One region of the Streptomyces olindensis genome, then DNA from elsewhere that is predicted to be linked to it. Evidence: riboswitches for the same ligand, from Rfam matches in the RefSeq annotation. Region 1 holds a riboswitch; each other region holds the start of a gene.

Region 1 (2,242 bases):
GGACATGCCCGCCAGTCCGCCGAACGCGTAGTGCGGATAGCGGGCCGTGCCGCCCGCGACCGGGAACATGCCGCCCAGTTCCGCGTGCACCAGCGCCAGCAGCACGATCGCCACCGCGCCGATGAGCCAGGACAGGATCGCCGCGGGACCGGCCGCCACGACCGCCTTCTCGGCGCCGTACAGCCAACCGGATCCGATGATGGACCCGACCGACGCCCACATGAGCCCGATCAGTCCGACGTCCCTGCGCAGTCCGCCCGGGCTTCTGTCCACCCCCACTGCCACCTGGTCGACGCTTGCCATTCAAGGGGCCTCTCATCAACGAACTCGGAGAGTTCAGCGAGCAAGAGGCCTCAGGCTAGGAACCGGTCACCGGCGGCAGAAAGACGAGTTGTACGCCCTTGACCGGGCAGGGGCGTTTCCTGGCAATCGCTTCAGGAATCCGCTACGCGGCGATGGGGAAGTCGTGGGATCTCGATGGCCGGGCAGCGGTCCATCACCATCTCCAGGCCCGCCGCGCGAGTCCGGTCGTACGCCGCCTCGTCGACGACGCCGAGCTGGAACCACACGGCCTGCGCGCCCTTCGCGACCGCCTCGTCCGCGACGGCCCCGGCGAGGTCGCTGTTCACGAAGACGTCCACGACGTCCACGTCGAAGGGGATGTCCGCCAGGCTCGCGTACCCCTGCTCGCCGTGCACCGACTCCGCCTTCGGGTGCACGGGCACGACGCGCTTGCCGAAGCGCTGGAGCACCTCGGCGACGCCGTACGCCGCGCGCTGCCGGTTCGACGACAGGCCCACCACGGCCCAGGTGTCGCCGAGCTCGGTGAGGATCCTGCGGACCGTTGCCTCGTCGCCGTACACCGGCGGCCTCCTCGAACGTCGCGGAAGAACTGCTGCCCGCACAACGAAGCAGGGTGCGCGGTGATTCCCCGGCACCCCGTGATAGCTTGCCGAGGCCAGTCGAACCCATGTACGTGGGTCAGGGAATCCGGTGCGAATCCGGAACTGACGCGCAGCGGTGAGGGGGACGGGCGGGGCCTCGGCCACTGGACTGTCGTGCGGACGTCCGGGAAGGCGCCCCGATCCGGGTGAACCCGAGTCCGAAGACCTGCTGGCGGCCCCCGCGGCCGCGCGCGGCGGGGGAGCACCGTACGACCGGGCCCCGCGATCGGGCCCTCGACGCCTGAGGACTGGTTTTCCGTGCCCCTCGCCCGACCCGCCCGTGCCGCCGTGCTGCTCGCGGCCGGCTCCCTGCTCCTGACCGGCTGCGGCGACGCACGCCCCGCCCCCGCGAAGGCCGCCGCCGTCACCCTCGACAACTGCGGCCACGAGGTACGCGTCGCGGCCCCGCCCCGGCGCGCCGTCTCCCTCAACCAGGGCACCACCGAGATCCTGCTCTCCCTCGGCCTCGCCGACCGCCTCGCGGGCACGGCCACCTGGACCGACCCCGTGATGAAGGGGCTGGAGAAGGCCAACGCCCGGGTGCCGCGCATCGCCGACAACAACCCCTCCTTCGAACGGGTCCTGGACGAGGACCCCGACTTCGTCGCCGCGTCCTTCGTCTCCACCCTCGGCAAGGGCGGCGTCGCCACCCGCGAGCAGTTCGAGAAGCTCGGCGTGCCCACGTACGTCTCCCCGTCCGACTGCGCCGGCAAGGACAACTCGGGGGGCGGCGACGGCGCGCGCGACAAGGCGCTCGGCATCGACACCGTCTACGGCGAGGTGCGCGACCTCGCCGCCGTGTTCGGGGCGAAGCAACGCGGCGACGAGCTCGTGGCCTCCCTCCAGCGACGCATGAAGAAGGCCACCTCGGGCATCGACGCCTCCGACGTCACCCTCCTGTACTGGTTCGCCAACTCCGAGTCCCCCTACGTGGCGGGCTGTTGCGGAGCGCCCGGCATCATCACCCGGGCCCTCGGCGCGAACAACGTCTTCGACGACACGCACCAGGAGTGGCCGCAGGTCAACTGGGAGACGGTCGCCGACCGCGACCCGGACGTCCTCGTCATCGGCGACCTGACCCGCAGGTCGCAGACCGCCGAGTCCGCCGCGAAGAAGATCGCCTTCCTGGAGTCCGACCCGGCCACGAGGAACATGGACGCGGTCCGGCACAAGCGGTACGTGCTGCTCAGCGGGCAGGCCATGAACCCGACCATCCGCACCGTCGAGGGCGTGGAGCAGGTCGCCGCCGCGCTGCGCGCGTTCGGGCTCGCGAAGTGACCGCGCGCGCCCTGGGACTC
Region 2 (2,242 bases), on a different contig from region 1:
CACCCGCCCGCCGTACGACAGGGTCCCGCCCAGCCGCACCCCGAGCGCCCCCGCGAACGAGGCCTCCACGGGCCCGGCGTTGGGACTGGGGTGCTGCGCCGCGTCCGCCCGCCAGGCGCGGACGGCCCCCCGCGGATCCGGCCCGGCCAGCACTGCGAGGACGGCGGTCAGCCGCGCGCCCGGCCACCCGGCGAGGTCGTCCAGCCGCGCGGAGGCCCACCCATAGCGCCGGTAACGGGCCGACTTGTGCCCGACCATGGCGTCCAGGGTGTTGACGGCCCGGAACCCGAGCAGCCCCGACACCCCGCCCACGGCCCCCCACACCAGCGCCCCGACCACCGCGTCGGAGGTGTTCTCGGCGACGGACTCGACCACGGCCCGGGCGATCCCGTCGGCGTCGAGGGCCTGCGGATCGCGCCCGCACAGATGCGGCAGCCGCGCCCGGGCCGCCTCCACGTCCCCCGCCTCCAGGGCACGCCCGATGGTCCCGGCCTCCCGGGCGAGCGAAGTGCCCCCGACGACGGCCCAGGTGGCGGCTCCGGTGAGCGCGACGGAGGCGACGGCGGAGGACCGCACGGCACGCTCGGCGACGGCCCCGAGCGCGACGGCTCCTCCCGCGCACACGAGCGTGTGCAGCGCGCCCCACCCGCGGTGGTCCCGCCACAACACCCGTTCCACGGCACCCGCGGCCCGCCCGAACGCGGCGACCGGATGCCCCCGGCGGGGATCGCCGAGCAGCAGGTCACCGATCAGGCCGGCGGCGGCGCCGTACGCGAAGACGCGACCGGCACCCATGGGCTCAGCCGGCCAACAGGGCAGGCAGGGGTGGGGTGCTGAACCTCGATCGGCAGCCGCGCATGGCGATACGTGTCCTCACTCAGGGTGTCCACGCCCTGGTTCGACGAGACCGGCGGTGAGAGTTCCTGGCTCCCGGGGGATGGCTACCCCGGTGACAGTGGCGGGACCGCGCCGGACTCACACCGGCTTCCTCTCCTGCCGCCGTACTGGCCCCGGAAGTCCACCACGGCCGCGAACCGCCGTCAACTTGCCCTTGACCTGCGCGGGGAGAGTGTGGAGAACCCCACATCGCCCCTTTCGCGCACACGACGACCGGGCGGCACGGGACCGAGGTCCCGTGCCGCCCGGCGGACACGCTGTGCGATCGGGCCGTCAGGCCACGATCAGATAGATCCCGTAGCCCACGGCCGCCGCGCACGCCGCGAAGCACGCGTACGCGCCCGTGACGGCGAGGCTCGCGGACCCGCCCTCGGCGACCGCGCGCTCGCGGCGCGACAGGCCGGTGATGCCGAGGGTGAACAGGCCCACGAGGGCCACGGTGACGACGAGGCTCACGCCGAAGACGGAGCCGAGGGCCGCCCAGTCGATCTTCATCTCTGCTTCCTTCTCGCTGCCGGTGGGCGGGTCAGACCGTGGTGGTCGTGGAGGGTGTGCGCTCGGCGGTGGCCTGGGCCGGTATCGGCGGCACGTCGGCGGAGGTGCCGCCCGCAGGCGGCGGCGTCACCGCGGCCATCGCCGTGGTGACCACACCGGCCGGCTCCGCGTCGTCGGTGTCGTTGACATTGGTGTGGTCGACGACCTCGCGCCGGGAGATCTTCCAGATGGCCGCCGAGGAGGCGACGAGGAAGACGGCCACCACGGCGGTGCCCCAGTCGCCGAAGCCGGTCACGTACTCGGCGAGCGCGGCCACCAGGGCCGCCGCCGGCAGGGTCAGGCCCCAGGCGACGAACATCCGCGTCGCCGTCGACCAGCGGACCACGCCGCCCTTGCGGCCGAGGCCCGCGCCCATCACCGCGCCGGACACCGAGTGCGTGGTGGACAGGGAGAAACCGAGGTGGGAGGAGGCCAGGATGACCGTCGCCGCGCTGGTCTGGGCGGCGAAGCCCTGCTGCGGCCGGAGGTCGGTCAGGCCCTTGCCCATGGTGCGGATGATGCGCCAGCCGCCCAGGTAGGTGCCGAGCGCGATCGCGATGCCCGCGGAGAGGATGACCCACATGGGCGGGTCGGAGTCGGGCGCGACGGCGCCGCCGGCGACCAGGGCCAGGGTGATGACACCCATCGTCTTCTGCGCGTCGTTGGTGCCGTGCGCCAGGGAGACCAGGCCCGCGGAGGCGATCTGGCCGGCCCGGTAGCCCTTCTCGGAGGCCTTGCCGTCGGCCTTCCTGCCCAGCGAGTACGTCAGCCGCGTGGCGAGCATCGCCGCGACGCCCGCGACCAGCGGGGC
Region 3 (2,242 bases), on a different contig from region 1:
CCCGGGCTCCGTCGTCCCTCCCCTGGGGCACACTCGGCCCATGGACATCGTCATCCGGCCGGCGGAACCCGGCGAGTACGGCCCCCTCGGTGACATCACCGCCCACGCCTACCTCCAGGACGGCCTCTTGGACTTCGGTGAGAGCGACGAGTACCTCGGCGAGCTGAAGGACGTGGCCAAGCGCGCGGCCGCCGCCGAGGTCCTGGTCGCGCTCCGGGGCGACGAGCTGCTCGGCGGCGTCACGTTCGTACCGTCCGGCGGCCCCATGGCCGACATAGCCGGCCCCGGCGAGGCCGAGATCCGCATGCTCGCCGTGTCCCGCGCGGCCCGCGGCCGGGGCGCCGGCGAGGCCCTGGTGCGCTCCTGCGTCGACCGGGCACGGGCCACGGAGGGCTGCGTACGGATCGTGCTGTCGACCCAGCGCACCATGCACTCCGCCCACCGCATCTACGAACGCCTGGGCTTCGTCCGCACGCCGGAGCGGGACTGGAACCCGGTCCCGCACCTGGACGACATCACGCTGCTCACTTACGAGTTGACGCTCTGAAGTCATCCGCGACACAACATATAGGGGCGTGATCCTCACCCGGCACAAGATGTATGCTCATGCTCGCTGTCGCCGCAGGGGAATCCGGTGCGAATCCGGAACTGTCCCGCAACGGTGTATCCATGCCTCTTTTATGGGCGCATGGGCGTCAGTCCGAGGACCTGCCGACAGTGCGCCCGGCCATCCGGCCGGTGTGCCTGACGTCCGGGCCTCGTGGAATGGGCCGGTGGACGCGACGCCGCGTGCGCTCGCGTGCTGCCCCCTGCCCTCGGCGAGGCCCCCTGCCGAGCGAGGGAGAGCCCCACGTGACCATCGCGCCAGCCGATCCGGTCTCAGCCGCAGAGAAAGAGCACGACGGTCCCGGTGCCGCGCTGCTGCGGACCCTGACCGAGCTGACCGCCGACCTCCCCGACGCCGACCCCGGCCGGGTCGCCGCCGCCGCGCTGCGCGGCCGGTCCGCGCGGGCCGACGAGTCGGAGTTGCGCGAGCTGGCGACGGAGGCGGCCGCCGGCCTCATCTCCGAGGATCCCGCCTACTCCCGGCTGGCCGCGCGCCTGCTGACGATCGGCATCCGCGAGGAGGCCGCCTCCCAGGGCGTCACGTCCTTCACCGAGTCCGTCGCGGTCGGGCACCGCGAGGGCCTCATCGCCGACCGCACCGCCGAGTTCGTACGCCTCCACGCCGCCCGCCTCGACGCTCTGATCGACACGGCCGCCGACGACCGCTTCGGCTACTTCGGCCTGCGCACGCTGCACAGCCGCTACCTGCTCCGGCACCCGATCACCCGCAAGGTGATCGAGACGCCCCAGCACTTCATGCTGCGCGTCGCCGCCGGTCTGGCCGAGGACGACACCGCGAGGTCGGTGGACGAGGTCGCCGCGCTCTACGGGCTCATGAGCCGCCTCGACTACCTGCCCTCCTCCCCCACCCTCTTCAACTCCGGCACCCGGCACCCCCAGATGTCGTCCTGCTACCTCCTCGACTCCCCCAAGGACGAGCTGGACTCCATCTACGACCGCTACCACCAGGTCGCCCGGCTGTCGAAGCACGCCGGCGGCATCGGCATCGCCTACTCCCGCATCCGGGCCCGGGGTTCGCTGATCCGCGGCACGAACGGCCACTCCAACGGCATCGTCCCGTTCCTGAAGACCCTGGACGCCTCGGTCGCCGCCGTGAACCAGGGCGGCCGCCGCAAGGGCGCCGCCGCCGTCTACCTGGAGACCTGGCACTCCGACATCGAGGAGTTCCTGGAACTGCGCGACAACACCGGCGAGGACGCCCGCCGGACGCACAACCTCAACCTCGCGCACTGGATCCCCGACGAGTTCATGCGCCGGGTGAACGCCGACGCCCCGTGGTCGCTGTTCTCCCCCGCGGACGTGCCCGAGCTGGTCGACCTGTGGGGCGAGGAGTTCGACGCCGCGTACCGGGCCGCCGAGGCGAAGGGCCTGGCGAAGAAGACCCTGCCCGCCCGCGAGCTGTACGGCCGGATGATGCGCACCCTCGCGCAGACCGGCAACGGCTGGATGACCTTCAAGGACGCCGCCAACCGCACCGCCAACCAGACGGCCGAGCCGGGCCACGTCGTGCACTCCTCCAACCTCTGCACGGAGATCCTGGAGGTCACCAGCGACGGGGAGACGGCGGTCTGCAACCTGGGGTCGGTCAACCTCGGCGCGTTCGTGGACAAGGGCG

What was found. A riboswitch is a leader RNA that binds a small molecule or an ion and turns the genes downstream of it on or off. The one in region 1 is predicted to bind cobalamin.
Region 2: linked by a shared signal. The riboswitch ahead of ABZ948_RS10900 (cobalamin biosynthesis protein) and the one ahead of ABZ948_RS15400 (ABC transporter substrate-binding protein) in region 1 are both predicted to bind cobalamin.
Region 3: linked by a shared signal. The riboswitch ahead of ABZ948_RS09650 (ribonucleoside-diphosphate reductase subunit alpha) and the one ahead of ABZ948_RS15400 (ABC transporter substrate-binding protein) in region 1 are both predicted to bind cobalamin.

What each region holds. Positions count from the first base shown of each region.
Region 1 is NZ_JBEYZD010000020.1:53,755-55,996, reverse strand. It holds gene ABZ948_RS15410 (APC family permease) at 1-303, opposite strand, end outside; gene ABZ948_RS15405 (CoA-binding protein) at 435-863, opposite strand; cobalamin riboswitch at 958-1,118, shown strand; gene ABZ948_RS15400 (ABC transporter substrate-binding protein) at 1,203-2,222, shown strand; gene ABZ948_RS15395 (FecCD family ABC transporter permease) at 2,219-2,242, shown strand, end outside.
Region 2 is NZ_JBEYZD010000013.1:93,959-96,200, forward strand. It holds gene ABZ948_RS10900 (cobalamin biosynthesis protein) at 1-795, opposite strand, end outside; cobalamin riboswitch at 896-1,016, opposite strand; gene ABZ948_RS10905 (hypothetical protein) at 1,171-1,392, opposite strand; gene ABZ948_RS10910 (inorganic phosphate transporter) at 1,424-2,242, opposite strand, start outside.
Region 3 is NZ_JBEYZD010000011.1:144,578-146,819, forward strand. It holds gene ABZ948_RS09645 (GNAT family N-acetyltransferase) at 41-547, shown strand; cobalamin riboswitch at 601-730, shown strand; gene ABZ948_RS09650 (ribonucleoside-diphosphate reductase subunit alpha) at 853-2,242, shown strand, end outside.